One region of the Kosakonia sp. SMBL-WEM22 genome, then DNA from elsewhere that is predicted to be linked to it. Evidence: predicted binding sites of a transcription regulator. Region 1 holds the regulator's gene; each other region holds the start of a gene.
What was found. Region 1 encodes CRP, which controls carbon source genes, mostly activating them, when cyclic AMP is high. Its sites were predicted from a motif close to ATGTGANNNNNNTCACAT; they were not measured.
Positions count from the first base shown of each region.

Region 2: cytR (DNA-binding transcriptional regulator CytR) is a predicted target of CRP. The motif match lies at 3,295-3,312, and genes of this name have one in related genera.
Region 3: rhaS (HTH-type transcriptional activator RhaS) is a predicted target of CRP. The motif match lies at 3,630-3,647, and genes of this name have one in related genera.
Region 4: HF650_RS16400 (YfcZ/YiiS family protein) is a predicted target of CRP. The motif match lies at 2,086-2,103, and genes of this name have one in related genera.

Region 1 covers NZ_CP051488.1:4,535,633-4,542,979, reverse strand. Annotated here, with positions in the region: gene HF650_RS21915 (YhfG family protein) at 1-105, shown strand, start outside; gene HF650_RS21910 (putative adenosine monophosphate-protein transferase Fic) at 95-697, shown strand; gene pabA (aminodeoxychorismate synthase component 2) at 873-1,436, shown strand; gene HF650_RS21900 (aspartate aminotransferase family protein) at 1,524-2,744, shown strand; gene HF650_RS21895 (YccS/YhfK family putative transporter) at 2,734-4,812, opposite strand; gene crp (cAMP-activated global transcriptional regulator CRP) at 4,861-5,493, opposite strand; gene HF650_RS21885 (OsmC family protein) at 5,803-6,207, shown strand; gene HF650_RS21880 (phosphoribulokinase) at 6,238-7,107, opposite strand; gene HF650_RS21875 (YheU family protein) at 7,162-7,347, opposite strand, start outside.
Region 2 covers NZ_CP051488.1:4,910,584-4,917,930, forward strand. Annotated here, with positions in the region: gene metJ (met regulon transcriptional regulator MetJ) at 37-354, shown strand; gene rpmE (50S ribosomal protein L31) at 662-874, opposite strand; gene priA (primosomal protein N') at 1,081-3,273, shown strand; gene cytR (DNA-binding transcriptional regulator CytR) at 3,397-4,422, shown strand; gene ftsN (cell division protein FtsN) at 4,518-5,504, shown strand; gene hslV (ATP-dependent protease subunit HslV) at 5,596-6,126, shown strand; gene hslU (HslU--HslV peptidase ATPase subunit) at 6,136-7,347, shown strand, end outside.
Region 3 covers NZ_CP051488.1:4,938,361-4,945,707, forward strand. Annotated here, with positions in the region: gene sodA (superoxide dismutase [Mn]) at 1-419, opposite strand, end outside; gene rhaT (L-rhamnose/proton symporter RhaT) at 708-1,742, shown strand; gene rhaR (HTH-type transcriptional activator RhaR) at 1,743-2,591, opposite strand; gene rhaS (HTH-type transcriptional activator RhaS) at 2,665-3,501, opposite strand; gene rhaB (rhamnulokinase) at 3,803-5,272, shown strand; gene HF650_RS23845 (L-rhamnose isomerase) at 5,269-6,528, shown strand; gene rhaD (rhamnulose-1-phosphate aldolase) at 6,765-7,347, shown strand, end outside.
Region 4 covers NZ_CP051488.1:3,421,556-3,428,902, forward strand. Annotated here, with positions in the region: gene fadJ (fatty acid oxidation complex subunit alpha FadJ) at 1-225, opposite strand, end outside; gene fadI (acetyl-CoA C-acyltransferase FadI) at 222-1,532, opposite strand; gene HF650_RS16400 (YfcZ/YiiS family protein) at 1,697-1,981, opposite strand; gene fadL (long-chain fatty acid transporter FadL) at 2,359-3,681, shown strand; gene mlaA (phospholipid-binding lipoprotein MlaA) at 3,737-4,489, opposite strand; gene HF650_RS16415 (formate/nitrite transporter family protein) at 4,764-5,693, shown strand; gene HF650_RS16420 (GtrA family protein) at 5,831-6,193, shown strand; gene HF650_RS16425 (glycosyltransferase family 2 protein) at 6,190-7,122, shown strand; gene HF650_RS16430 (DUF6056 family protein) at 7,128-7,347, shown strand, end outside.

The DNA of each region.
Region 1 (7,347 bases):
CAGGCCAGCCGCCGGCTGGAGGGCGTTGATAGCGAGCTTGTTACGCTGAATGCGCAAGAGGCGACTTTACGTCTTGAAGAGCTGCGGAGGCAATATGAGCGATAAATTCGGCGACGGGCGCGACCCGTATCTTTTCCCCGGCCTGAAAGTGATGCGCAACCGCCTGGGGATTCGCAATGCTAAGGGTCTTGAGAAGGAGGCGTATCAGTTCACCGCGCTGCGCGCCGCAACCCTGGATCTGGGGCCGATTGCTCGCGGCCTGCCACATCTTTGCGCCATTCACCGCCATCTCTACCAGGATGTGTTCGACTGGGCCGGGCAGATCCGCGAAGTTGATATCTATGAGGGCGATACCCGTTTTTGCCACTTCGAGTATATCGAGAAAGAGGGCAATGCCCTGATGCAGCAGCTTGAAGATGAGGAGTGGCTCGTTGGGCTGGAGAGAGAGGAGTTTATCGCTCGCCTGGCGCACTACTACTGCGAAATCAACGTCCTGCACCCGTTCCGGCTGGGTAACGGCATTGCGCAGCGTATCTTCTTCGAGCAGTTGGCGCTGCACGCAGGTTTCTCTCTCGACTGGCGCGATATCGATCCCGACGACTGGCGCCACGCCAACCAGGCCGGTGCGATGGGCGATCTCGAACCGCTAACCGCCATCTTTAGTAAAGTCGTAAGTGAGGCGCGTGAAGGCGAGTAAACCTTTTTGTCGGATGGCGCTAACGCTTATCCGACCTACGAAACATTGTAGGCCGGATAAGCGTTAGCGCCATCCGGCGTATCCCATCCCGTAAACCCGTTTTTTATCTTTGCGAAGTGCCGTATAGTTTTGCGCAAATTGCATGAAATCTGGCACATCCATTGGTTGAATTCACATGATCCTGCTTATCGATAACTACGACTCCTTTACCTGGAACCTCTACCAATATTTTTGCGAACTGGGCGCGCAGGTTGAGGTGAGGCGTAATGACGAGTTGACGTTAGCGGACATTGAGACATTAGCGCCGCAGAAAATTGTTATCTCGCCGGGTCCCTGCACACCGGATGAGTCGGGCGTTTCGCTGGCGGTTATTGCGCACTATGCGGGCAAGCTGCCGATCCTCGGGGTTTGTCTCGGTCATCAGGCGATTGCACAGGTATTTGGCGCTACTATTGTACGCGCAGCGAAAGTGATGCACGGCAAAACCTCTCCCATTACACATGCTGGCAGCGGTGTGTTTAGCGGGTTAAATAATCCGTTAACCGTTACGCGTTACCACTCTTTGGTCATCGATCCAACTACCTTACCTGACTGCTTCGAAGTTACTGCCTGGAGTGAAAGCGACGAGATTATGGGCATTCGCCATAAGTCGTGGGATCTGGAAGGAGTGCAGTTTCATCCGGAAAGTATTCTGAGCGAGCAGGGACATCAATTGCTGCGAAACTTCCTTTCGCGCTGATTTGTGGTTGCCATTTAGTGATTTTTTATGCATATTTCGTGATTATATTTTCACTATGAATGTAACATAACACGGGATGGGCAACCTATGGCAACTCAGCAAGACGCGGTGACACGTGCAAACTTCGATGACGTTATTCTGCCAATTTACGCACCGGCCGAGTTTATCCCGGTAAAGGGAAAGGGCAGCCGCGTCTGGGATCAGCAGGGTAAAGAGTACGTTGATTTTGCCGGCGGCATTGCGGTAACTGCCTTAGGCCACTGCCACCCGGCGCTGGTGGAGACGCTGAAAGCGCAGGGCGAGACGCTTTGGCACCTGAGCAACGTCTTTACCAATGAGCCCGCGCTGCGTCTGGCGCGCAAGCTGGTGGATGCCACTTTTGCCGAGCGCGTCGTGTTTATGAACTCCGGTACGGAAGCCAACGAAACCGCCTTCAAGCTGGCGCGTTTTTATGCAACCACGCGCCACAGCCCGCACAAAACCAAAATCATCGCTTTCCACCACGCTTTTCACGGGCGCTCGCTCTTTACCGTGACCGTTGGCGGCCAGCCGAAATACTCCGACGGCTTTGGCCCGAAACCGGCCGACATTGTGCATGTTCCTTTTAACGATCTTCACGCGGTTAAAGCGGTGATGGACGATCACACCTGCGCCGTGGTGGTGGAGCCGATTCAGGGCGAGGGCGGCGTTACTGCCGCCACGCCTGAGTTTCTCAAAGGCCTGCGTGAATTGTGCGATGCGCACAACGCGCTGCTGGTGTTTGATGAGGTGCAGTGCGGGATGGGGCGCAGCGGTGAGTTGTTCGCCTATATGCACTACGGCGTGACGCCGGATATTCTGACCAGCGCCAAAGCCCTCGGCGGCGGTTTCCCGGTCAGCGCCATGTTGACGACGCATGAAATCGCCAGCGTCTTCCATGCCGGTTCCCACGGCTCCACTTACGGCGGCAATCCACTGGCCTGCGCAGTGGCCGGCACCGCGTTCGATATCATCAATACCCCTGAAGTGCTGAATGGCGTCAGTGCCAAGCGTCAGCACTTTGTTCAGCATATGCAAAAAATTAATGAGCAGTACGACCTGTTCAGCGATATTCGCGGTATGGGCCTGTTAATTGGTGCCGAGCTGAAACCGCAGTACAAAGGCCGTGCGCGCGACTTTCTGCATGCGGCTGCCGCAGCGGGCGTGATGGTGCTGAATGCCGGTCCGGATGTGATGCGTTTTGCGCCGTCGCTGATTATCGAGGAGCAGGACATCGATGAAGGGATGCAGCGCTTTGCGCAGGCCGTGGCGAGCGTGGTTAACGCGTAAGGCGTCGACGTAGCCAGATGCCATGATGCGGGCGCTGACGCCATGCCACCGACGAGATGGTGTGCATGGTGCTCAGATGCCCGAGGATGCGCTGCAGATGCTGCTCCAGCGTGCTCATTGGTCCATGGGTCAGCGTCTCCGGCCCTTCCATCACATTCACATCCCCGGATTCTCCCGGTCCGTCATACTCCAGCCGCTGCTGGCAGCGTTGCAGCGCAATTTCACATGACTCGAGATAGCGCTGCGCCAGATCCGGCGTCAGCATGGTGTGCTCGCGCGCCAGCGTCGTCATAGCGTTGATATGTTCAACAATAAACTGGCTGTGGGTAACCCACAGTTTCATATCGCTCAGGTAGCGGCTGTTAAAGCCGGGCTCCTGCATCGCCTGGTTGAGGGAGTTGAACAGGGCGTTATGCGCCTGGTTAACCTGCATACGCTGCCATGCCAGCGGCGTTGCTTCTGGATTGTTGCTGAGGATCAGGCGAATCGCATCCTGATAGGCCTCCAGCGCATCGTGCGCATTCTGGCGCAGCAGGCCGCTTTGCCACTGCGGCCACAGCCACACCATTCCGCCGAAAGCAATCAGGCAGCCAATCAACGTATCGACAAGCCGGGCGAGAATAAACTGATCGCCATTGAGCGTCAGGATTTGCAGGGTATAGACCGCCGTAATCGTAAAACCGACCGTCGCCCAGCCGTAGCTTTTGCGGATAATCAAATAGCTGCTCAGGGTGATCATCAGCATCGCCGCCAATGTAAAGCCGAGCGGCACATGAAAGTGCAGCGTCATACCCGCCACCACTAGCCCGGCCAGCGTGCCGGCGGCACGGTTGACGATGCGCACCCGCGTCGCGCCGTAGCCGTTCTGCGTTACCACCATCACCGTCATCATGATCCAGTAGGGTTTCGGCAGATTTAATGCGCTGCCCATCAGACTGGCGATGCTGAGCATCACGCTGATGCGCGCGGCATTGCGCAGGGCGGTTGATTTCAGCGACAGATAACTTTTCAGTGCCGGGATCAGCGGCAGACGCTCCTGCTTATCCTCCATCAAATCGCGAATATAGAGCGGGCGCTGGGTGCGCAGCACGCGGGCGATACGGCTAAAGTGCCAGGCGCAGAACTGCCCGACCGGATTATCCGGGTGCTGACGGGCAATTTTTTCCAGTGCGCCAACCTGCTTCTCCATGGTGAAGCGGGTCGGGTAGCGATGGTAGAGGATGTCATCCGCCAGCACGCGCAGGCGAGCTGCGACAGTTTGTGCATTCCAGCGAATCACCTGCTCGGCGTGGGTCTGTTCGACCAGTTTCTGCACCTTTTCCGGCTGATGCAGGCTGACAGAGATATGTTCCTGCAGATCCAACGCGACCTGGAAGACACGTAGCAGGCGCTTGTAGTCATTGTTCTGATTGGCTGCCAACATATGCAGCTGCTGGTAACACTGGCTAATCAGATCCACCGCTTTCTGCTGGCGGTCAAGCAGCGGCGGCAGCGCGGTTTCCGGATCGACATGCTGGGTTAACAGGCTATATTTCGCTTCGCAATACTCCGCCAGTTGCCGGTAGAGCAAACTGAGAGATTCACGCAGCGGCTGTTCGCGCCACAGCCAAAACCAGAACCAGTTAAAGAGCCCGTACCACAAGGTGCCGAGGGTGTAGATCAGCAGCGGCTCCCACACCGGCATGTTCCCGGCGAGGCTGAGGGTAAAAATGGCGGCAATGAGAGACGCGGGAAGCAAGCGGCCATGCAGCGCGCTGATTTCGCCCGTCACGCCCAGCAGCAGGGTTAACACCGTCATGATTACCGGTAGCGGAAGATTCTCTGCCAGCAGAAGCTGCACCGCCAGGCTACAGCCGGCAAACAGCGAGCCGCCGATAATCAGGCGTTTGAAGAAGCGTTTATGTGGGGTATCGAGACCCGCAATATTGCAGCAGGCGGGAACCAGCGAGAAGAGAAGCCCCTGTTGCAGATGACCAAGCAGCAGCCCAACCGCCACAGGCAGGCATAACACCAGCGTTTGTCGCAGTGCGTAGTTGATTTCGGGGTGGTAAATCAGCCTGCGCCACATGGGAAAACAAAAATGGCGCACCGCATGAGCGATGCGCCATTTTGCAGATTAACGCGTACCGTAGACGACGATAGTTTTACCGTGGGCGGAGATCAGGTTTTGATCTTCGAGCATTTTCAGAATGCGACCAACCGTTTCGCGGGAGCAACCGACGATCTGACCGATCTCCTGACGGGTAATTTTAATTTGCATACCGTCCGGGTGGGTCATGGCGTCCGGCTGTTTCGCCAGGTTCAGCAGAGTCTGAGCAATACGGCCGGTCACGTCGAGGAACGCCAGATTACCGACTTTCTCCGAGGTCACCTGCAGGCGACGCGCCATCTGCGAGGAGAGGCGCATCAGAATATCCGGGTTCACCTGGATAAGCTGACGGAATTTTTTGTAGGAGATCTCCGCCACTTCACAGGCGGTCTTGGCGCGAACCCAGGCGCTGCGCTCCTGACCCTCTTCAAACAGGCCCAGTTCACCAATAAAATCGCCCTGGTTGAGGTAAGAGAGGATCATCTCTTTACCCTCTTCATCCTTGATGAGCACTGCCACTGAGCCTTTAACGATGTAATACAGCGTTTCCGCTTTTTCACCCTGGTGAATCAGCGTGCTCTTCGACGGGTACTTATGAATATGGCAATGAGACAAGAACCATTCGAGAGTCGGGTCTGTTTGCGGTTTGCCAAGCACCATGCGCGATTATCCTCTGTTATAAGCTGGCTCCAGAAACGGCGTGAATCATTCAGCTTCTGGGGTTGCAATCAAAGCTTCCCAAGTCCCGGGAAGTGGACCGTCAGCGACATCTGCGGTCTCTAATGTATGATATCCCTTGCGTACATTCGTAACGTCAATGTTTCTCTGTAGCATGTAGACTGTTTTAGCATAGCTTTTGGCGCCTGTCTCCTGGTGTCTCGCTTCAGCATGACGCAGGTCGCCTTCCGTTGCGCGTTTTGTTATGTACGCGTAATCTGTGAAAAAATTTGCCATACCGGAGTGATGAAAATGCAGGCACGAGTGAAATGGGTGGAAGGGTTAACGTTCCTTGGTGAGTCCGCATCCGGCCACCAAATTTTGATGGATGGCAACTCCGGGGACAAAGCTCCCAGCCCGATGGAGATGGTCTTAATGGCCGCCGGGGGTTGCAGCGCGATTGACGTAGTGTCGATCCTGCAAAAAGGGCGTCATGACGTCACCGATTGCGAAGTGAAGCTGACCTCCGAGCGCCGGGAAGAAGCGCCGCGCTACTTTACCCATATCAACCTGCACTTCATCGTTACCGGCAAAGCGCTGAAAGACGCTGCGGTATCCCGCGCGGTCGACCTCTCGGCTGAGAAGTACTGCTCCGTGGCGCTGATGCTGGAAAAAGCGGTTAAGATTACCCACTCCTACGAAGTGGTAGAAGCCTGATAAGCTCGCCCGGCGGCGCTTTCCGCCGGGTTATTTAATCTTTTTACCTTCCATCAGCCGTTGCACCAGCGGCGTCATAATCAGCTCCATCGCCAGCCCCATTTTGCCACCCGGCACCACCAGCGTATCCATGTGCGAGATAAACGAGCCCTGCAACATCGCCAGCAGCCACGGATAGTCGATCCCCTCCAGATTGCGGAAATGAATCACCACAAAGCTCTCATCCAGAGAAGGGATGCCTTTGGCGGCGAAGGGGTTGGAGGTATCGACGGTAGGAACGCGCTGGAAGTTGAGATGAGTGCGGGAGAACTGCGGCGTGATGTAGTTGATGTAATCCTCCATTGAGCGCACTACCGAATCCATCACTGCTTCCCGGGAGTGACCGCGCTCGCTGGTGTCGCGGATCATCTTCTGGATCCACTCCAGGTTAACAATCGGCACCACGCCCACCAGCAGATCGACGTGACGCGCCACATCGTGCTGCGGCGTCACCACACCGCCGTGCAGCCCTTCGTAGAAGAGCACATCGGTCGGTTCCGGCAATGGCTGCCATGGGGTAAAGGTTCCTGGCACCTGATTCCACGGCACGGCTTCATCGTAAGTATGGAGATATTTCCGCGCCTGGCCCTGGCCGCTCTGGCCATACTCGCTGAAGGTCTGCTCCAGCAGGCCGAAGTCGTTCGCTTCCGGGCCAAAATAGCTGATGTGCCGCCCAAGATCGCGGGCTTTGCGGATCGCCATGTCCATTTCCGGACGGGTATAACGATGAAAGCTGTCGCCTTCCACCTCCGCCGCGTGCATGTTGAGTTGGGCGAAGATCTTACGAAAGGCGAGGCTGGTGGTGGTGGTTCCCGCGCCGCTGGAGCCAGTGACGGCGATGACCGGATGTTTGGCGGACATAGCAACTCCCTGAAGAAAAGCTGTTGTTCAGTATCAAAGCCGCCCGGCACCCGGTTAGTCGTGGAACTGCCCGCGCGGCATAATGTTCACCGTTTCGTGCAGCTCTGACCACACCAGTACGGCCTCGCCGCGCTGCAATTGCCGTTTTACGTCGGCGACCTTTTGCTCAAGTGAACGCTCATGTTCACCATAATCGGTGCCTTCGCGCAAGACAAAGCTCTCAATCAGATTGTCGAGCGT
Region 2 (7,347 bases), 370 kb from region 1:
GTATAGATCAATGACTGAGAGGATTAAAGGTATCTCATGGCTGAATGGAGCGGCGAATATATCAGCCCATACGCTGAGCACGGCAAGAAGAGTGAGCAAGTAAAAAAAATTACGGTGTCCATTCCTCTTAAGGTGTTGAAAATCCTCACCGATGAACGTACCCGTCGTCAGGTGAATAACCTGCGCCACGCCACCAACAGCGAACTGCTGTGCGAGGCGTTTTTACATGCGTTCACCGGGCAGCCTTTGCCGAATGATGAAGACCTGCGCAAAGAGCGCAGCGATGAGATCCCGGAAGAGGCGAAAGTGATTATGCGTGAAATGGGTATCGACCCGGATACGTGGGAATACTGATCGCAATAAAAAGGGCGGAAATCACATTCCGCCCTTTTTAATTTATCGCACCTGCTTATCAGAAACGCGTCACTTCCGGATGCACTTCTGCCAGTGAGAGCAGGTAAGACATAAATACGTTTTTCATTGCTGTCAGCATACAAATGATCCTTTAACGCTCAAGTAGTGTGAGGAGATGTATGCCGACAGAATATGCCTGTTTTTTGACCAGAGCAATATTTTTGTGAGGCTCATCACAAAAACATTACCCCTGAGGCAAACCGCAGAGACAAAAAAAGCGCCTTTCGGCGCTTTTTTCTTTGGCAACTTACTTGCTGCCCGGGATGCTGAAGCGTTTGTTGAAACGGTCAACACGGCCACCAGTTGCAACATCACGCTGCTTACCGGTGAAGAACGGGTGGCATTTACCACACACGTCCAGGTTCAGATCGTGACCCAGAGTAGAGTGGGTTTCGATCACGTTACCGCAAGAACAGGTTGCAGTAATCGCTACGTAATTCGGGTGAATACCTTTTTTCATGGGAAACCTCAGTTTAAGGCCGCGTCGCTCTTCCAGCCCTAACGCCAGACACCACGCGAGTTGATATGTAAGTGAATCTTCGACGCCGCAATGAGCATCAAAGGCGGCGAATCATACAGAAATTAACCAGCGTATGCAAACTGATCCGCTCGACCGTCTTAACAATGTGTATACTAACCCGCCACTTTTCAAGCCAGGATGATGAAATGCCCGTCGCCCACGTTGCGCTCTCTGTACCGCTGCCCCGCACTTTCGATTACCTGCTGCCGGAGGGAACTCCCGCCAGCGCCGGTTTTCGCGTGCGCGTGCCGTTTGGTAATCAGACCCGCGTCGGAATTGTGGTGGCGGTCAGCGACAAAAGCGAGCTGCCACTGGCGGAGCTGAAAAGCGTTGAAGAGGTGCTCGACAGCGAGCCCGCGTTTTCAATGCCCGTCTGGCGAATGCTGCTGTGGGCGGCCGACTATTATCATCACCCCATTGGCGATGTGTTATTCAACGCCCTGCCCGTGCTGCTGCGCCAGACCAAACCGGCCAGCGCCGAGTTTCAGGGCTACTGGTTCGCCACCGAACAGGGCCTGGCCACCGACATTAACCGCATCAAGTCGCCGAAACAGCAGCAGGCGTTATCAGCGCTGCGCAAAGGCAAAGTGTGGCAACATCAGTTAGCGGCGTTGGATCTGAAAAGCGTCACCCTGCAAGCGCTGCGCGCAAAAGGGCTGGTGGAGATGAACAGCGAAGCGCCGACGTTTACGGACTGGCGCAGCACCTTTGCCGTTAGCGGCGATCGCCTGCGGCTCAATACCGAACAGGCCACCGCCGTTGGCGCGATCCACAGCGCGGCGGATCGCTTCTCCGCCTGGTTACTGGCGGGCGTTACCGGCTCCGGCAAAACGGAAGTCTACCTGAGCGTGCTGGAAAATGTGCTCGAACAGGGCAAACAGGCGCTGGTGATGGTGCCGGAAATTGGCCTCACACCGCAAACCATCGCCCGTTTTCGCGAGCGGTTTAATGCCCCCGTTGAGGTGCTGCACTCTGGCCTTAACGACAGCGAACGCCTGACCACCTGGCAGAAAGCGAAAAGCGGTGAAGCAGCCATTGTGATTGGCACACGCTCCTCGCTTTTCACCCCCTTTAAAAATCTTGGCGTGATTGTTATTGATGAGGAGCACGACAGCTCCTATAAACAGCAGGAGGGGTGGCGCTACCATGCGCGCGATCTGGCTGTTTACCGCGCGCACAGTGAACAGATCCCAATAATCCTCGGCTCGGCGACGCCAGCGCTGGAGACGCTGCACAATGTGCGGGCGCGGAAATACCACATTCTGCGCCTGACCCGCCGCGCAGGTCATGCACGCCCGGCGATGCAGCACGTGCTGGATATGAAAGCCCAGCCGCTGCAGGCGGGGCTGGCACCGGCTTTAATTAACCGCCTGCGCCAGCATCTGCAAGCGGGTAACCAGGCGATCCTCTTTCTCAACCGGCGCGGCTTCGCTCCGGCGCTGCTCTGCCATGATTGCGGCTGGATCGCCGAGTGCGCGCGCTGCGATCACTACTACACCTTCCACCAGGCGCAGCAGCATCTGCGTTGCCACCACTGCGACAGCCAGCGCCCGGTGCCGCGCCAGTGTCCGTCGTGTGGCTCCACGCACCTGCTGCCTGTGGGGCTGGGTACCGAGCAGTTGGAGCAGGCGCTAGCCCCGCTCTTTCCCGGCGTACCGATTTCGCGCATCGACCGCGACACCACCAGCCGCAAGGGCGCGCTGGAGCAACATCTTGCTGAAGTACACCGCGGCGGCGCGCGCATTCTGATTGGCACCCAGATGCTCGCCAAAGGGCATCACTTTCCGGATGTCACGCTGGTGGCACTCCTCGATGTCGACGGCGCGCTCTTTTCCGCTGACTTCCGCGCCGCAGAGCGCTTTGCCCAGCTTTATACGCAGGTTTCAGGCCGCGCCGGACGCGCCGGCAAGCAGGGCGAAGTGGTGCTGCAAACGCACCATCCGGAACATCCGCTGCTGCAAACGCTGCTGCATAAAGGCTATGACACCTTTGCCGAGCAGGCGCTGGCCGAACGCCAGACGCTGCAACTGCCCCCGTGGACCAGCCATGTGCTGATCCGCGCCGAAGATCAGAACAACCAGCATGCCCCGCTCTTCCTGCAACAGCTGAAAAACCTGCTGCAGGCGAGCCCGCTGGCGGATAACCAGCTCTGGATCCTCGGGCCGGTTCCGGCGCTGGCGGCCAAGCGCGCCGGGCGCTACCGCTGGCAAATCCTGCTGCAGCACCCCTCCCGCATTCGCCTGCAACATATTGTGCATGGCGCGCTGGCGCTGATTAACACCCTGCCCGATGCGCGGCGGGTAAAATGGGTACTGGATGTCGACCCCATTGAAAGCTAATGCTGCGAGCCAGCGCGTAAAATTCAACATTCATCACATTTTTTGTGAAATTTCTGTAACCGGTGCCCTTAACTATCTGATAAAAATGAGTCGACGCCTGCCCGTGCATGCGAGGAGAACAAGGTGAAACCGAAAAATCAGGTTGCGGCAGCAACCATGAAAGACGTTGCCATGAAAGCCAAAGTTTCTACGGCAACCGTCTCTCGTGCATTAATGAACCCGGAAAAAGTGTCACAGGCGACCCGCAACCGGGTTGAGCAGGCGGCTATGGAAGTGGGCTACCTGCCGCAGTCGATGGGGCGCAATGTAAAGCGCAATGAGTCCCGTACCCTGCTGGTGATTGTGCCGGATATTTGCGATCCCTTCTTTAGTGAGATTATCCGCGGCATCGAAGTAACTGCCGCCGAGCATGGCTACCTGGTGCTGATTGGCGACTGTGCCCACCAAAACCAGCAGGAAAAGACCTTTATCGATCTGATCATCACCAAGCAAATTGATGGCATGCTGCTGCTCGGCTCACGCCTGCCATTTGACGCCAGCATTGAAGAGCAGCGCAATCTACCGCCAATGGTGATGGCCAACGAATTTGCGCCGGAGTTGGAGCTGCCGACGGTGCATATTGATAACCTGACCGCGGCCTTCAATGCCGTCACTTATCTGCAGGAGCAGGGGCACCAGCTGATTGGCTGCATCGCCGGCCCTGAAGAGATGCCGCTCTGTCACTACCGCTTACAGGGCTACGTGCAGGCGCTGCGCCGCGCCGGTGCGACGGTAGATAAAAACTATATTACCCGTGGCGATTTTACCTTCGAAGCCGGGGCGCAGGCGCTGGAGCAGCTTCTCAGCCTGCCGAAACCGCCGACGGCCCTCTTCTGCCACAGCGATGTGATGGCGCTTGGCGCGCTGTCGCAGGCGAAACGCCGGGGCCTGAAGGTGCCGGAGGATCTGTCGATTATCGGCTTTGATAACATCTCGCTGGCAGAGTATTGCGACCCGCCGCTCACCACCGTTGCGCAGCCGCGCTACGACATTGGGCGCGAAGCGATGCTGCTTCTGCTGGAGCAGTTGCAAGGCCACACGGTAAGCAGCGGCTCGCGACTATTAGATTGTGAATTAATCCTGCGTGGCTCAACGCGCGCGCTAACGTAAAGCCAGGGGCTTTCGGACGCCCTCTTCTGGTCAAAACCCCGTCGCTTAAGTAACATGGCGGGCTGTTAAACGAATATGAATACAGCGAAACGATAGTGGCACAACGAGATTATGTACGCCGCAGCCAGTCGACTCCTGCGCGGCGAAAGAAGAGCACCTCAAAGAAAAAGCAGCGCAGCGCGCCTGCGGTCTCTCCAGCAATGGTCGCGATAGCGGCCGCGGTGCTGGTCGCCTTTATCGGTGGTTTGTACTTTATTACGCATCATAAGAAAGAAGAGTCGGAATCCCTGCAGAACCAGAAAGTGACCGGTAACGGCCTGCCGCCGAAGCCGGAAGAGCGCTGGCGCTATATTAAAGAGCTGGAGAGCCGCCAGCCAGGCGTCCGGGCACCGACCGAGCCGACGGCCGGGGGCGAAGTGCAAAAACCGGAGCAGTTAACCGATGAGCAGCGCCAGCTGTTAGCCCAGATGCAGGCAGATATGCGCCAGATGCCGACGCAGCTTAACGAAGTGCCGTGGAACGAGCAGACGCCGGAGCAGCGCCAGCAAACCTTACAGCGTCAGCGCCAGGTTCAGCAGATGCAGCAACAGCAGCAATCCCAATGGTCGCAAAGCCAGCCGGTTCAGCAACCGCGTACGCAGCCGCGCACGGTGGAACAACAGCCTGCGCGCGCCGCCACGCCGCCGCGCCAGACACAGCAAGCGCAGCAGAAACCGGCCACTAATTCGCAGCCCTATCAGGATCTGCTGCAGACGCCGCCGCACAGCAACGCCGCGCAGCCGAAAACGCAGCAGGCCGCACCGGTAACGCGCGAAGCGGAAGCGGCGAAGGCGCAGCCGACGGAGAAAAAAGATGAGCGCCGCTGGCTGATCCAGTGCGGCTCATTCAAAGGCCAGGAGCAGGCGGAAACCGTCCGCGCGCAGCTGGCGTTTGAGGGCTTTGACTCACGCATCACCAGCAATAATGGCTGGAATCGCGTTGTGATGGGCCCGCTGAAAGGCAAAGAGAGCGCCGAAGCCACCCTCGGCAAGCTGAAACTGGCCGGCCACGCAAACTGCATTCGACTTTCCGCCGGGGGTTGAAACCCCCGAAATCCCCCCCATTTATAAATGCATTCTGCCCCGTACGCTGTGCGGGGCGCTGTATGTGCTTTTGTAACCAAGGGGTCTGCTCGTGACAACAATCGTAAGCGTACGCCGTAACGGCCATGTCGTTATCGCCGGTGATGGCCAGGCCACACTGGGCAACACCGTGATGAAGGGCAACGTTAAAAAAGTTCGCCGTCTCTATAACGACAAAGTCATTGCAGGCTTTGCGGGCGGCACAGCGGATGCCTTCACGCTGTTTGAGCTGTTTGAACGCAAACTGGAAATGCACCAGGGTCATCTGGTGAAAGCCGCCGTCGAGCTGGCAAAGGACTGGCGTACCGATCGCATGCTGCGCAAGCTGGAAGCGCTGTTAGCGGTCGCCGACGAAACCGCGTCGCTGATCATCACCGGTAACGGCGATGTGATTCAGCCGGAAAACGACCTGATTGCCATCGGCTCCGGCGGACCATACGCCCAGGCCGCAGCCCGCGCACTGCTGGAGAACACCGAGCTTGGCGCGCGCGACATTGCTGAGAAGGCGTTGGGGATCGCAGGCGATATCTGCATCTACACCAACCACTTCCATACCATCGAAGAATTACCCGCTCAAGCGTAAGGATCTCCCATGTCTGAAATGACCCCACGCGAAATCGTCAGCGAACTGAATAAACACATCATCGGCCAGGACGCGGCAAAGCGCTCTGTGGCGATTGCTCTGCGTAACCGCTGGCGCCGTATGCAGCTCGATGAAGAGCTGCGTCACGAAGTGACACCGAAAAATATTCTGATGATCGGCCCGACCGGCGTCGGTAAAACCGAAATCGCCCGTCGTCTGGCGAAGCTCGCCAACGCGCCGTTTATCAAAGTGGAAGCGACCAAGTTCACCGAAGTGGGCTATGTCGGGAAAGAGGTGGATTCGATTATCCGCGATCTGACCGATGCCGCCGTGAAAATGGTGCGCAGCCAGTCGATTGACAGAAACCGCTACCGCGCCGAAGAGATGGCGGAAGAGCGCATCCTCGATGTGCTGATCCCGCCGGCGAAAAACAACTGGGGCCAGCCGGAACAGTCCGCTGAACCCTCTGCGGCACGCCAATCTTTCCGTAAAAAACTGCGCGAAGGCCAGCTGGACGATAAAGAGATTGAGATCGATCTTGCCGCTGCGCCAATGGGCGTCGAAATCATGGCCCCTCCGGGCATGGAAGAGATGACCAACCAGCTGCAGTCCATGTTCCAGAACCTCGGCGGGCAGAAGCAGAAGCCGCGTAAGTTGAAAATCAAAGACGCGATGAAGCTGCTGATCGAAGAAGAAGCGGCGAAGCTGGTTAACCCGGAAGAGCTGAAAGAGGAAGCGATCGAAGCCGTTGAGCAGCACGGTATCGTCTTTATCGATGAGATCGACAAAATCTGTAAGCGCGGCGGTAACACCTCCGGCCCGGATGTCTCCCGCGAAGGCGTACAGCGCGACCTGCTGCCGCTGGTTGAGGGCTGCACCGTGTCGACCAAACATGGGATGGTGAAAACCGACCATATCCTGTTTATCGCTTCCGGCGCGTTCCAGGTGGCCAGCCCGTCCGATCTGATCCCGGAACTGCAGGGTCGTCTGCCAATCCGCGTTGAATTGCAGGCGCTGACCGCGGAAGACTTTGAGCGCATCCTCACCGAGCCGAACGCCTCCGTCACCGTGCAGTACAAAGCGCTGATGGCGACCGAAGGGGTAAATATCGAATTTACCGACGACGGCATCAAGCGTATCGCGCAGGCCGCATGGCAGGTGAACGAAAGCACCGAAAACATCGGTGCGCGCCGTTTGCATACCGTGCTGGAGCGTCTGATG
Region 3 (7,347 bases), 400 kb from region 1:
GCCAGTTTATCGCCTTTCAGCACCAGCCATGCCCAGCCGGAACCGAAGCGGGTTGCAGCTGCTTTTTCAAATTCAGCTTTGAAGTTGTCCACGGAACCGAAATCGCGCTCGATAGCCGCTTTCAGATCGCCCTGCAGGGTAGTGCCGACTTTCAGGCCTTTCCAGAACAGGCTGTGGTTAGCGTGGCCGCCTGCGTTGTTGCGCAGTACGGTTTTCTTGTCGGTCGGCAGCTGGTCGAGCTTCGTGATCAGCTCTTCAACCGGCAGGCTGGCGAACTCCGGCAGGTTTTCCAGCGCGGCGTTAGCGTTGTTAACGTAGGTCTGGTGATGTTTAGTGTGATGGATTTCCATCGTCTGCTTGTCGAAATGAGGCTCAAGGGCATCATACGCATACGGCAGAGCGGGCAGTGTATAGCTCATTTTCATCTCCATTTTAGTCTGGCGGCGGGTTTGTTAACGCCGCGTAAGCAGTTGGATCATTATAGTTAATTACGTGATATTGAAAATGTTTATCAATGCCGTAGTTTCTATAAGGTTATCTATTTTAGTTATGTTCTTGAAATTGTGAAGCTGCTCACCCCCATCATGCCCTGATTGCCAGCGCCATGGGCAGCGCGGCAACTGTCTCAAGGTTAAATCGTTTACTGATTTTTACACTCTGCCAGTCGGTGTCCTCTGTCCCGGCCATAAAAACAAAAGGAGTGAACAATGAGTAACGCGATTACGATGGGTATTTTGTGGCATTTGATAGGCGCGGCCAGTGCAGCCTGTTTCTATGCCCCGTTCAAAAAGGTCAAACAGTGGTCATGGGAGACGATGTGGTCGATAGGCGGCCTCGTCTCCTGGATAGTTCTCCCGTGGAGCATCAGCGCGCTGTTACTGCCCGATTTCTGGGCCTATTTCAGCTCGTTCAATGCTTCCACCCTGCTGCCAGTCTTTCTCTTCGGCGCGATGTGGGGCGTCGGCAATATCAATTACGGTTTAACGATGCGCTATCTCGGCATGTCGATGGGCATTGGTATCGCCATTGGCATTACGCTGATTGTCGGCACCCTGATGACGCCGGTGCTCAACGGCAATTTCGGCGTGCTGATCCATACCGAAGGGGGCCGTATGACGCTGCTTGGCGTGCTGGTCGCCCTGATTGGCGTCGGCATTGTAACGCGCGCAGGCCAGCTGAAAGAGCGCAAAATGGGCATTAAAGCTGAAGAGTTCAACCTGAAAAAAGGGCTGGCGCTGGCGGTGATGTGCGGCATCTTCTCGGCAGGAATGTCCTTTGCGATGAACGCCGCTAAACCGATGCACGATGCCGCCGCCGCGTTGGGCATCGACCCGCTCTATACCGCGCTGCCGAGCTATGTGGTGATCATGGGCGGTGGCGCACTGGTCAACCTTGGCTTCTGCATCATCCGGCTGGCAAAAGTGAAGAATTTGTCGATAAAAGCAGATTTCTCACTGGCAACGCCGCTGATTATCAGCAATCTCCTGCTCTCCGCTCTCGGCGGGTTAATGTGGTACCTGCAATTCTTCTTCTACGCCTGGGGCCATGCCCGTATTCCGGCACAGTATGACTATATCAGCTGGATGCTGCACATGAGTTTCTACGTGCTGTGCGGCGGCATTGTCGGGCTGGTGCTAAAGGAGTGGAAGAACGCCGGACGTCAGCCGGTCAGCGTACTGAGCCTCGGCTGCGTGGTGATCATTATCGCGGCCAATATTGTCGGCCTCGGTATGGCGAGCTAATCAGGCGGCGGCGCGACTGCGATGACGCCACTGTCCTGGCGTCATCCCCACTTCGCGGCTAAAGACCACCGAAAAGTAGTTACTGTCCTCAAACCCGCACTGCATGGCGATTTCGCCAATCATCTGCTCCGAGTGCTGGAGCAGATATTGCGCGTGGCAGATGCGCAGCTGGCGCAGATAGTGGTTGATGGTCATGCCGGTCTGGGAGCGAAACTGCTGGCGCAGGGCGCGCTCGCTGCACTGCTCCTGCTCACAAAACTGCTCAAGCGCAAAGCTGCGGTTCAGGCTGCCGGAAAGGGCAGTGATCAGCTTATCCAGCAGCGCTTCGCTGTGGGTGGCGGCAAGGTTATCGGCGGCGAAACGGTGGCGTTTTAAGGTCATCACCAGCTGGGCAAAGAGCGTTTCCGCCATCATATTCGCCAGTGGGTCGCTCTTGTTACTCTCATGCTCCAGTTGGGCAATTACCTGGCGGGCCTGGGTCATGCCGCTGCTGCCGATGCGCCAGTGCGGGCTCCACGCTCCGCCGCTAAAGCCGGGGATCAGCCCCCCCCAGTCGAGATTGAGCGTAAGCCGCTCGGGGCAGTAGATGATGTTCTGCAACACCAGATCGTTAACCGAGGCGTAAGAGTGGCAATCCTCGGCGCGAATATAGAAGAGATCGCCGCGCGTAATGCGGTAGGGGCGGTTGTTAAGCACATGCAGGCCATTGCCGCGCCATACCATCACCAGCTCATTAAACTCGTGGGTATGTTCGGCAAACACATGTTGCGGGTAGCGGTCCGCCACCCCCACCGCCTGACCGGCGCGCGGAAAAAAGTCGTCCCGACGAAGAATAAGCTGGCCTGTCACATCATCACCTCTGCATGCACTAACCTGACATTATTAGCCAAAGCGCAGCCAAAAATCGGTGATTCTCTTCTCGTTACTGAAGCAGGGTATCGCGCCCCTGGCGAATTTCACGCGGTGACCAGCTAAACTCGCGGCGAAACAGGGTCGAAAAGTGGTTACTGTCGCCAAACCCGCAACGAAAAGCGATATCCGTTACGCTCTCATCGCTGTGGCGCAGCATATGGCGCGCTTTGATTAGCCGCAGGCGGTTCAGATAGCGCTGCGGCGTCATGCCGGTGGTCTGTTTAAGCTGGCGATGCAGCGTGCGCAAAGAGAGCGTGAAGCGCTCGGCAAGCGACGCCCAGCAAACATCCTCCGCGAAGTGATCCTCCAGCCACAGCAGCAGCTGGTTAAGCCGCGCGTCGCTGTTGCCCATCTCCGCCTGCTGGCTGCTACGACGCAGCAGCACCAGCAGCTGCATAAAGAGCATTTCGCGGTTGGCAATATCGTGGGTTTCCAGTTCCGCGCCCTGCGCCTCCATCTGGCTGATAATGCCGCGCACCTGCCCCAGCGTCTGCTGGCTCACCCGCCAGTGCGACGGGTAGTGCCCCTCCTGCTCCTGCGGTAACAGCTGGTTTAACCCAGCAAGGAACTGGAAAGCATCCGGCGAGCGGTAGAGCACATTGGTCAGGCAGAGATTATCGGTGTGCTCATAGAGATGGCGGTCATGATCGCGCACAAAGCAGACCGTGCCACCGCTGATGGTGTAAGGCTGGCCGTTAAAGACATGAATGCCGGAGCCATGCTCAACAATCACAATTTCATGAAAATCATGATGATGCTCAGGGAAAGCCGCCTGCGGCAGCCGCGGCTCAATGGCAACCGGTGATTTACCTGGCGGAAAGAAATCGACGCTATGCAGTATGGTCATGATCGCCCCAGCACATGAGAAACAGTCTCAAAATAGTAATTAAGGGCGGCCAACCTCACCTTTAATTTTCGACGCCATTTCGCGCATAAGCTGCCCGTTTTTTAAGAAACGCCCGGAAAGATCGGGAAATGTGGCGAGAGTCACAATGGCGTAAGACTCCGTCATCACTGGAATTTGTGAACTCTCTCACGTTCATCTTTGCTTTCTTGCCAGCGCCCCTTCGCCGCTGTCAGTAGCAAGAAGGTAGACCCCACGCCCCCTTTTTTAGACTGTCCGCAATGACTCTATGAAGGACCTCATCATGACTTTTCGCCACTGCGTCGCGGTTGATTTAGGTGCCTCCAGCGGACGGGTAATGCTGGCGCGTTACGATTGCCGGAGCCGGGCGCTGACGCTTCAGGAAATTCACCGCTTTGTTAACTGCTTACAGAGCGTCGACGGCTTCGACTGCTGGGATATCGACCGCCTGGAAGTCGAGATCCGCACCGGGCTGCAAAAGGTGTGCGAATCCGGCGTGCAGCCTGACAGCATCGGCATTGATACCTGGGGCGTCGATTATGTGTTGATTAACCGCGCAGGCGAACGCGTCGGCCTGCCCATTGCCTACCGCGACAGCCGCACCGACGGCATTATGCAGCGCGCTTTCCAGCAGCCGGGCAAAGCCGATATCTATCGCCGCAGCGGCATCCAGTTTCTCCCCTTCAACACGCTCTACCAGTTACGCGCGCTGGCGGAACAGCAGCCGCACACCGTAGAGCAGGTGGAGCACGCCCTGCTGATCCCGGACTACTTCAGCTTCCGCCTGACCGGGCAGCGCAACTGGGAGTACACCAACGCCACCACTACGCAACTGGTCAATATCAACACCGACACCTGGGACGCCACGCTGCTCGACTGGGCTGGCGTGCCCGCAAGCTGGTTTGGTACACCGACCCATCCGGGAAATGTGATTGGCGACTGGATCTGCCCGCAGGGCAACGCTATTCCGGTGGTCGCCGTAGCCAGCCACGATACCGCCAGCGCAGTGATCGCCTCACCGCTGGCCGATAACGATGCGGCATATCTCTCTTCCGGCACCTGGTCATTGATGGGTTTTGAGAGCAAAACGCCCTACACCAGCGACGCCGCGCTCGCTGCCAATATCACCAATGAAGGCGGTGCCGAGGGGCGCTACCGCGTGCTGAAAAACATCATGGGCTTGTGGCTGTTACAGCGGGTGCTGAAAGAGCAGAACATCAGCGACCTGCCCGCGCTTATCGCCCTCACCGAACAGATCGCGGTCGGCCGCTTCATCATCAACCCCAACGATGAGCGCTTCATCAACCCGGCAAACATGAGCGCCGAGATCCAGGCCGCCTGCCGCGATGCGGATCAGCCCGTGCCACAGAGCGCCGCCGAACTGGCGCGCTGCATTTTCGACAGCCTCGCCCTGCTCTATGCCGATGTGCTGAGCGAGCTGGCGACCCTGCGCGGCAAGCCCTTTACCCGCCTGCACATTGTCGGCGGCGGCTGCCAGAACCAGTTGCTGAACCAGCTTTGCGCCGACGCCTGCGGATTGCCGGTGGTCGCCGGGCCGGTTGAAGCCTCAACGCTCGGCAATATTGGCGTACAGCTGATGACGCTCGATGAACTGACCAACGTCGATGAGTTCCGTCAGGTGGTGGCGGCTAATCACCCCCTGCTCACCTTTACCCCCGATTCTGATAATGAAATCGCCCGCTATGTCGCGCGTTTTCAGCAAAAACGACAGACAAAGGAGCTTTGCGCATGACCACTCAACTTGAACAGGCCTGGGAGATTGCCAGGGAACGTTTTGCCGCGGTCGGCATCGACGCCGAGGAGGCGCTGCGTCAGCTCGATCGCCTGCCGGTCTCAATGCACTGCTGGCAGGGCGACGATGTGGCCGGGTTCGAAAACCCGGAAGGCAGCCTGACTGGCGGTATTCAGGCCACCGGTAACTATCCGGGGAAAGCGCGCAACGCCGCCGAATTACGCGCCGATCTGGAGCAGGCACTGAGCCTGATCCCCGGCCCTAAACGCCTTAATCTGCACGCCATTTATCATGAAGCCGATGGGCCAGTGGCGCGCAACGAGATCAAACCGGAGCACTTTAAAAACTGGGTTGCGTGGGCGAAAGCCAACAAGCTGGGGCTCGATTTTAACCCCTCCTGCTTCTCTCACCCGCTTAGCGCCGACGGCTTTACCCTCTCTCATGCCAATGATGAGGTGCGCCAGTTCTGGATTGAGCATGTGAAGGCCAGCCGCCGCGTCTCTGCCTCCTTCGGTGAGCAGCTCGGTACGCCGTCAGTGATGAATATCTGGGTGCCGGATGGCATGAAGGATGTGACCGTCGATCGCCTGGCCCCGCGCCAGCGTCTGCTTGCTGCGCTGGACGAAGCAATGAGCGAGAAACTGGATCCGGCGCACCATATCGACGCCGTGGAGAGCAAGTTGTTCGGCATCGGTGCCGAGAGCTACACCGTCGGCTCGAATGAGTTCTATATGGGGTACGCCACCAGCCGCCAGACCGCGCTCTGCCTGGATGCGGGCCACTTCCACCCAACGGAGGTGATCTCCGACAAAATCTCCGCCGCCATGCTCTATGTGCCGCGCCTGCTGCTGCATGTCAGCCGCCCGGTGCGCTGGGACAGCGATCACGTGGTGCTGCTGGATGATGAAACCCAGGCCATCGCCAGCGAGATCATTCGCCACCAGCTGTTTGACCGTGTGCATATCGGCCTCGACTTCTTTGACGCCTCTATCAACCGTATCGCCGCGTGGGTGATTGGCACCCGCAATATGAAAAAAGCACTGCTGCGCGCCCTGCTGGAGCCGGTTGAACAGCTGCGCCAGCTGGAAGCCGACGGCGATTACACCGCGCGCCTCGCGCTGCTCGAAGAGCAGAAATCCCTGCCATGGCAGGCGGTGTGGGAGATCTATTGTCAGCGCCACGATACCCCCGCCGGCAGTCAGTGGCTTGAGAGCGTGCGGGCGTATGAGCAAGCGGTATTACGCCAGCGCCAGTAATGCTGTGCCGGATGGTGGCTTACGCCTTATCCGGCCTACAAAACGGGCGCACCGCTTAACCAATGCTGTGCCGGATGGCGGCTTGCGCCTTATCCGGCCTACAAAACGGGCGCACCGCTTAACCAATGCTGTGCCGGATGGCGGCTTACGCCTTATCCGGCCTACCGAGCAACCGATTTATGTAGGCCGGATAAGCACAGCGCCATCCGGCAACAGAACCAACAGGAACTCCATACATGCAGACCATTATTAACGCCTGGTTCGTCCAGGGGATGATTAAAGCGACAACCGACGCCTGGCTGAAGGGCTGGGACGAACGCAACGGCGGCAATCTGACCCTGCGTCTCGACGATGCGGATATTGCGCCCTATGAAGCAGATTTCCACCCGCAGCCGCGCTACATTCCCCTCAGCCAGCCGATGCCGCTGCTCGCCAACACGCCGTTTATCGTCACCGGCTCCGGCAAATTTTTCCGCAACGTGCAGCTCGATCCAACGGCCAACCTCGGCGTGGTCAAAGTCGACAGCGATGGTGCTGGTTACCACATCCTGTGGGGGCTGACGAACGAAGCGGTGCCCACCTCCGAGTTGCCGGCGCACTTCTTATCCCACTGCGAGCGCATCCAGGCGACCGGCGGCAAAGATCGGGTGATCATGCACTGCCACGCCACCAACCTTATCGCCCTGACCTACGTGCTGGAAAACAGCTCGGATCTGATTACCCGCAAGCTGTGGGAAGGGAGCACCGAGTGTCTGGTGGTCTTCCCGGACGGCGTCGGCATTCTGCCGTGGATGGTGCCGGGCACCGATGAGATTGGCC
Region 4 (7,347 bases), 1.1 Mb from region 1:
ACCAATCATGTTGATATCGGCCCCGGCAATAAAGTTGTCCGGCTTCGCCGAAATAAACACCACACCGCGCAGCGCACGGTTATCACGGATCGCTTTTAAGATGGCGCGCACCTGCGCACCAAACTCCGCCTTCAGGGTGTTCATCTTTTCATTAGGTACATCAATGGTAACGACCGCAACATTGTCGGGGCGTACATCAAGGGTAAATGCAGAAACCGTCATTATTCCGCCTCCAGAACCATTGCCGCGCCTAATCCTCCCGCCGCGCAGGCGGTAACCAGACCGAAACCGCCGCCGCGACGGCGCAGCTCATGCAGGGTTTGTGTGATCATCCGCGCGCCGGTGGCGGCAAAGGGGTGACCATAGGCAATCGAGCCGCCAAGCACGTTAAATTTGCTCTCATCCACCTCGCCGGTGGCCTGCGAGCGCCCCAGCACCTCGCGGGCGAAACGATCGCTGGCCATCAGTTTCAGGTTAGTTAAGGTCTGGGCGGCAAAGGCTTCATGCATATCGAACAGGGTCAGGTCGGCCAGGGTTAATCCTGCGCGATCCAGCGCCAGCGGCGTTGCCCAGGCCGGACCGAGCAGCATATCTTTCTGCACGCCAATCGCCGTAAAGGCGTAGCTGCGCAGATAGCCCAGCGGCACAAGGCCCAGCTCTCTGGCACGTGATTCGGTCATTAGGATCACCGCCGCCGCGCCGTCGGTGAGCGGCGTGCTGTTAGCTGCGGTAACGGTGCCGTGTTTGCGGTCAAAGGCCGGGCGCAGTTTGGCGTAATCGGCGAGGCTTGAGTTGCCGCGCACGTTATTGTCCTGCTCGACCGGATCGCGAAACGGCGGCGCATAAGCGGTCATCACCTCCTCCGCCAGTTTGCCCTCACTCCAGGCCTGAGCGGCAAACTGATGGGAGCGGTGCGCCAGCGCATCCTGCTCCTGACGGCTAATGGCGTAGGTTTTCGCCATCTGCTCGGCGGTATCGCCCATACGCAGGCCGGTCGAGTACTCAGCAACCGCAGGCGGAACCGGTAGAAGATCGCGCAGACGCAGGCGCGAGAAGAGTTTGAGCTTCTGCCCGACGGTACGCGCTTTGTTAGCATCCACCAGCGCGCGCGCCAGTTTTTTACTGACGCCAATAGGCAGTACAGATGAGGAGTCGGCACCACCAGCGATACCCGCGCGGATGGTGCCAGCCAGCAGGCTTTCCGTTACGTTCGCCACCGCCTGAAAACTGGTGGCGCAGGCGCGGCTGACGCTGTAGGCGTCGGTGTGAACATTCATGCCGGTACCGAGCACAATTTCACGCGCGATATTGGGCGCTTCCGGCATTTGCACCACCTGGCCGAAGACCAGTTGTTCAATCACCTCGGGGGGAATGTCGTTGCGCGCCAGCATCTCCCCCACCACCATTTTGCCGAGATCGATCGCCGGTACGCCGTGAAACGCGGTCGCCTGGCGGACAAATGGGGTTCGTAACCCGCAGACAATGGCAATGCGGTCGCCCTGACGGGTGACAAGCGGTAATGCCTGACTCATAACACTCCCCTGTATACAGCGTAATCAATAAAGTGGTCTGACCTGATAACAGTCTTAACCAATCTTTTACATTTAGCCAATGGCAGGGAGGAAAAAATGGGAGCTAAGGCACAGATAAACGGATAAAAAAACGCTCCCACAGGAGGGAGCGTTGAGAGCGAAGTTTAGCGCAGACCGAGCTGGAAAATAAGGGTTTCCGCTTCGCAGGCGAAAACAAAATCGATATCCAGCTGCACGCCCTCTGCCACTTCGGTAAAGGTTGGAGAAATGTGGCACGGTTCAGACTCAACGCTGCGCGCTTTGGCGGTCAGCGCTGCCAGCGCCTCTTCAGCGTCGGCGCGGTTAGCGAATACGCGGCTGTAAGAGGCGGTACAGTCGGAGTTATCCATAATGGTTCCGACATCCATACAGCAGCAAACCGGGGTTTCATCAGCACTGCATTTACTCATAGAAGATTTCCTCAAAATTCGCACCCTGGGTGCCAGGTCAAGATTGCACATATTTTACGCCGCCGCGCAGGGTCGCTCCAGTCGTTAATCGCCGGAACGGCCTTAAGTGACCGAAATCACAATTAAAAATGATCTAAAACAAAAACTACCGAAAACGGGGATCCGTGCTACGGCCAAATTTGCCACGCAGATCCCGTTTCGGAGATCACATTTGAAAAATCTTGATTACATACTTGCAACATTGGTTCTGGTCAGACCTATACTCTCGCCACTGGTCTGATTTCTCTGCGGTAGCTCAGACCCTACACTTCGCGCTTCTTTAACAAGGCGTAAAAAAGTTTGTATAAAAATAACTCGCTTCGAATGAGGTTATGGTCATGAGCCAGAAAACCCGTTTTACCAAGTCTGCTCTGGCAGTCGCAGTGGCACTCGTTTCTACCCAGGCCTGGTCCGCAGGCTTTCAACTCAACGAATTCTCCGCCTCCGGCCTCGGTCGCGCTTACTCTGGTGAAGGCGCAATTGCTGATGATGCAGGTAATGCCAGCCGTAACCCGGCGCTGATTACCACCTTCGATCGCCCAACCTTCTCCGGCGGCGCGGTGTTTGTAGATCCTGGTGTAGATGTAACCGGACGCTCTGCGATTGGTAACAACGCCAGTCAGGACAATATTGCCCCGACAGCGTGGGTGCCGAACCTGCACTTTGTTGCGCCGATTAACGATCAGTTTGGCTGGGGCGCATCCGTCACCTCTAACTACGGCCTGGCGACAGAGTTCAACAACAATTTCGCTGCGGGCTCAATAGGCGGTAAAACCGACCTCGAAACGCTGAACCTGAACCTCAGCGGTGCGTACCGTCTTAATAACAACTGGAGCTTCGGCCTCGGTTTCGACGCCGTCTACGCACGCGCAAAAATTGAACGCTACGCGGGCGATCTGCCGCAGCAGGTTGATTTCGCCACTGGCGGTGCCCTGGGTCTTAGCGATCTGATCCCGCGTGATACCCAGATTGCGCATCTGAAAGGCGATGAGTGGGGCTTCGGCTGGAACGCTGGTATCCTGTATGAACTGGATAAAAATAACCGTTGGGGTCTGACCTACCGCTCAGAAGTGAAAGTGGACTTCGATGGCGATTATAAGAGCGATCTCCCTCTGGCGGTTAACGTGTTGGGTCCGCAATTTGGTCTGAAAGGTCTGCCAGTCGCAACAGGCGGTGCAACTATCCCTGGCTCGCTGACACTCAACTTACCAGAAATGTGGGAAATATCGGGTTATAACCGTGTCGATCCGCAGTGGGCAATCCACTACAGCCTGGCCTACACCAGCTGGAGCCAGTTCCAGCAGCTGAAAGCGACGGGTAGCCAGGGTCAGCAGCTCTTCTATAAAGAAGAGGGCTACAAAGATGCCTACCGTATCGCGCTTGGTACCACCTATTACATGGATGATAACTGGACCTTCCGCGGCGGTATCGCCTTTGATGACAGCCCGGTTCCTGCCGATAAACGCTCTATCTCCATTCCGGACCAGGATCGCCTGTGGCTGAGCACCGGTGCGACCTATGCATTCAATAAAGATGCATCCGTCGATGTCGGCGTCTCCTATATGCATGGCCAGAAAGTGAAGTTCACCGAAGGGCAATACACTTTCAAATCTGAAGGTCGCGCCTGGCTGTATGGTGCCAACTTTAACTACGCCTTCTGATAAACGCGTAGAGATAAAAAAAGGTGAGCTTCTGGCTCACCTTTTTTATTGGCATTTATTCCGAGTCGATATCTTTTAAATCACCCTCAATCGCCTGCGCGTTCGGGTTCTCCTGCGGCTTCAGCTTACCGCCGTTGGCGATAAAGTCATGGCGCTGGAAGTAGGCTTCACGCACCAGAATATAAGGGTCGGAGGACTGGCGCAGCAGGCCGTCGGAGTCGAGCAACTGAGCGCGCGATTCGATGCCTTCAACCGTCCACTTACCGACGGAGAGCGGCCAGGTCAGCCAGGAGAGCACAGGATAGAGCGTATCCGCCATATCGCCGCCATCTTCACGCAGCGTGAAGCTGCCATAGAACGGCAGTTGCACATAAGGGCCATAACCCATGCCGTAGTGTCCCAGCGTGCTACCAAAACGGTGCGGCTCTTCGCGCTGCAGTTTCGGGTTCGACATCCCGGCCACATCCATCAAGCCGCCCATCCCCAATAGGGTATTCAGGAAGAAGCGGGTGAAGTGAACCATCCCCTGATAAGGGTTGCCCTGCAGGAAGTAGTTCGCCATCACTGCCGGCTCTTCAAGGTTACTGGTGAAGTTGCTCAACCCGTTACGCGCCGGCTGCGGCACATAATCACGCCAGGCGACGGCAACCGGTCTGACAACATAGGGATCCAGCACGTTGAAGTTGAAGTTATACATGGTGCGGTTAAACCCTTCTAACGGGTCCGAGCGCCCCTGCGTCTCATTCGAGCTGGCGCAGCCGACCAGCACAGTGGTGGCCAGCGCAAGCGCCGACAGGCGGTATTTCATCATTGTCTCCCTGCAGAATACGGCCTTCTTCGAGGCCATTCATCAAAATGCAACGCATTGTAACAGCGTGTCTTATGATGTCTATGTCGTGGTCTGGGTGATTTACTTCAGCATAGCCGCCGTTGCCGGTGCGGCGTGTTAATAATCTTATACATTGTTTCCAGGCAAACTATCTCCTTTTTTGCTCTTCACTATAATTTCGGAGGATACCGCCCTGAACACAGGGAGAAAGCCGCTACGCTTAACGCACAAAAATCAATAAAGTGAGGCCTTCGTGGACAAAATAGAAGAAGAGAAGATTGACCAGCACAGCGATGACATCAACGTCGAAAGCGAAGAGAAGGAGCGCGGCGAGGAGATAGAGGTTGATGAGGAGCGTCTGCCCTCGCGGGCGATGGCGATCCATGAACATATTCGCCAGGATGGTGAAAAAGAGATGGAGCGCGACGCGATGGCGCTCTTCTGGTCGGCGATTGCCGCAGGCTTATCGATGGGTGCCTCGTTACTGGCTAAAGGCATTTTTCATGTTCAGCTGGAGGGCATTCCCGGCGGTTTTTTACTGGAGAACCTCGGTTACACCTTTGGCTTCATTATAGTCATCATGGCGCGTCAGCAGCTCTTTACGGAGAATACCGTTACCGCCGTTCTGCCGGTGATGCAAAACCCGAGCTGGAAAAATATGGGCCTGCTCGGGCGTTTGTGGGGCGTGGTACTGCTCGGCAATCTGGTCGGCACCGCAGTCGCGGCCTGGGCATTTGAGTATATGCCAATATTCGATGAGCCAACCCGCGATGCCTTTGTCAAAATCGGCATGGACGTGATGAAAAACACGCCGCTGGAGATGTTCTCCAACGCTATCATCTCCGGCTGGATCATCGCCACCATGGTGTGGATGTTCCCGGCTGCAGGTTCATCAAAACTGGTGGTAATTATTCTGATGACGTGGCTTATCGCGCTGGGCGACACCACTCATATCGTCGTCGGTGCCGTAGAGATCTTCTACCTGGTGTTTAACGGCACGCTACACTGGAGCGAGTTCCTCTGGCCCTTCGCCCTGCCGACGCTCGCCGGGAATATATGCGGCGGCACCTTTATCTTCGCCCTGCTCAGCCATGCTCAGATCCGCAACGATATGAGCAATGCCCGCAAAGCGGAGGCGAAAGCCAAAGCGAAAGAGGAGAAGCAGGCGCGTGAAAAAGCGTAATTTGTCCGAGACTGATAAATTACAGTGATATTTCACGTTGAGCAATGAGCGCTGATTTTCGCGGACTGGCGCCCTTTAATGACCTTACAGGGGTTGTCTGATACACTCGCGGCATCAGCGACTCATTGCGCAGAATTATGTTTAAACGATTTTCTACCTACGCCTCTATTGGTTTATTAAACACCGCCCTGCACTGGCTTATTTTTTGTCTGTGCGTTTATGGTTTCTCCATGCGTCAGGCGCTGGCTAATCTTGCTGGCTTTCTTGTTGCCGTCAGTTTTAGCTTTTTCGCTAATGCAAGATTCACTTTCAGATCATCAACCACCGCCGGGCGTTATCTGATGTATGTCGGATTTATGGGCATGCTGAGCGTGGCCGTCGGCTGGCTTGCCGATCGCTCCGGCATGCCGCCCATCGTAACGCTGATTCTCTTTTCGGCTATCAGCCTGGTCTGCGGCTTCGCCTGGTCAAAGTTAATTGTTTTCAGGGATGCGAAATGAAAATCTCTTTGGTAGTCCCCGTCTTTAATGAAGAAGAGGCGATACCTATCTTTTATCAAACGGTGCGTGGCTTTGAAGCGTTAAAGCCCTATACCGTTGAGCTGGTTTTTATTAATGATGGCAGTAAAGATGCCACTGAAACCATTATTAATACCCTGGCGCTCTCCGATCCGCTCGTCGTGCCGTTATCCTTTACGCGTAATTTCGGTAAAGAACCAGCCTTATTTGCCGGGCTTGAGCACGCAACGGGAGAGGCCATTATTCCGATTGATGTCGATTTACAAGATCCGGTTGAGGTTATTCCCCATCTGATTGCGAAGTGGCAAGCGGGTGCCGATATGGTGCTGGCAAAGCGTAGCGATCGCTCTACTGATAGCCGTATGAAGCGTAAATCAGCCGAGTGGTTCTACAAGCTGCACAATAAAATCAGCTCTCCGCAGATAGAAGAGAACGTGGGAGATTTTCGGCTAATGTCCAGGGAGGTCGTCGAGAATATCAAACTGCTTTCAGAGCGTAATCTGTTCATGAAAGGGATCCTCTCATGGGTTGGCGGTAATACTGATATTGTTGAATATATTCGTGCTGACCGCGTTGCCGGTAAGTCGAAATTCAATGGCTGGAAACTGTGGAATCTTGCACTGGATGGCATTACCAGTTTTTCTACCTTTCCGCTGCGTATCTGGACCTATATTGGCCTTAGCGTCTCGTTGCTCTCCTTTTTCTACGCCATCTGGATGGTGATCGATAAGTTGTTATGGGGAAACCCTGTGCCCGGTTATCCCTCATTGATGACGGCTATCCTCTTTTTAGGCGGCATCCAGCTTATCGGTATCGGTATTCTTGGCGAATATATGGGGCGTATTTATACCGAAGTGAAGAAGAGACCGCGTTATCTTATCAAGAACAGAACAAGAACCCTGGAACGTTAATTATTATGTTAGAGAAATCTTATAAAGCTCTGCTTATTGCGCTTGCCTTTCTGAGCCTGTTCGCCATTGAGTGGCTAACGCCAATTCACTCAGATGATTATCGCTACTATCTGTTGGGTATCTCTCCTACCAGTCACTACCACCACTATATGACCTGGAGCGGCAGGATCGTGGCCGATTACGCCAGCTCGCTGATCCTCTTTACCCGGTCGCAATTTGTCTACG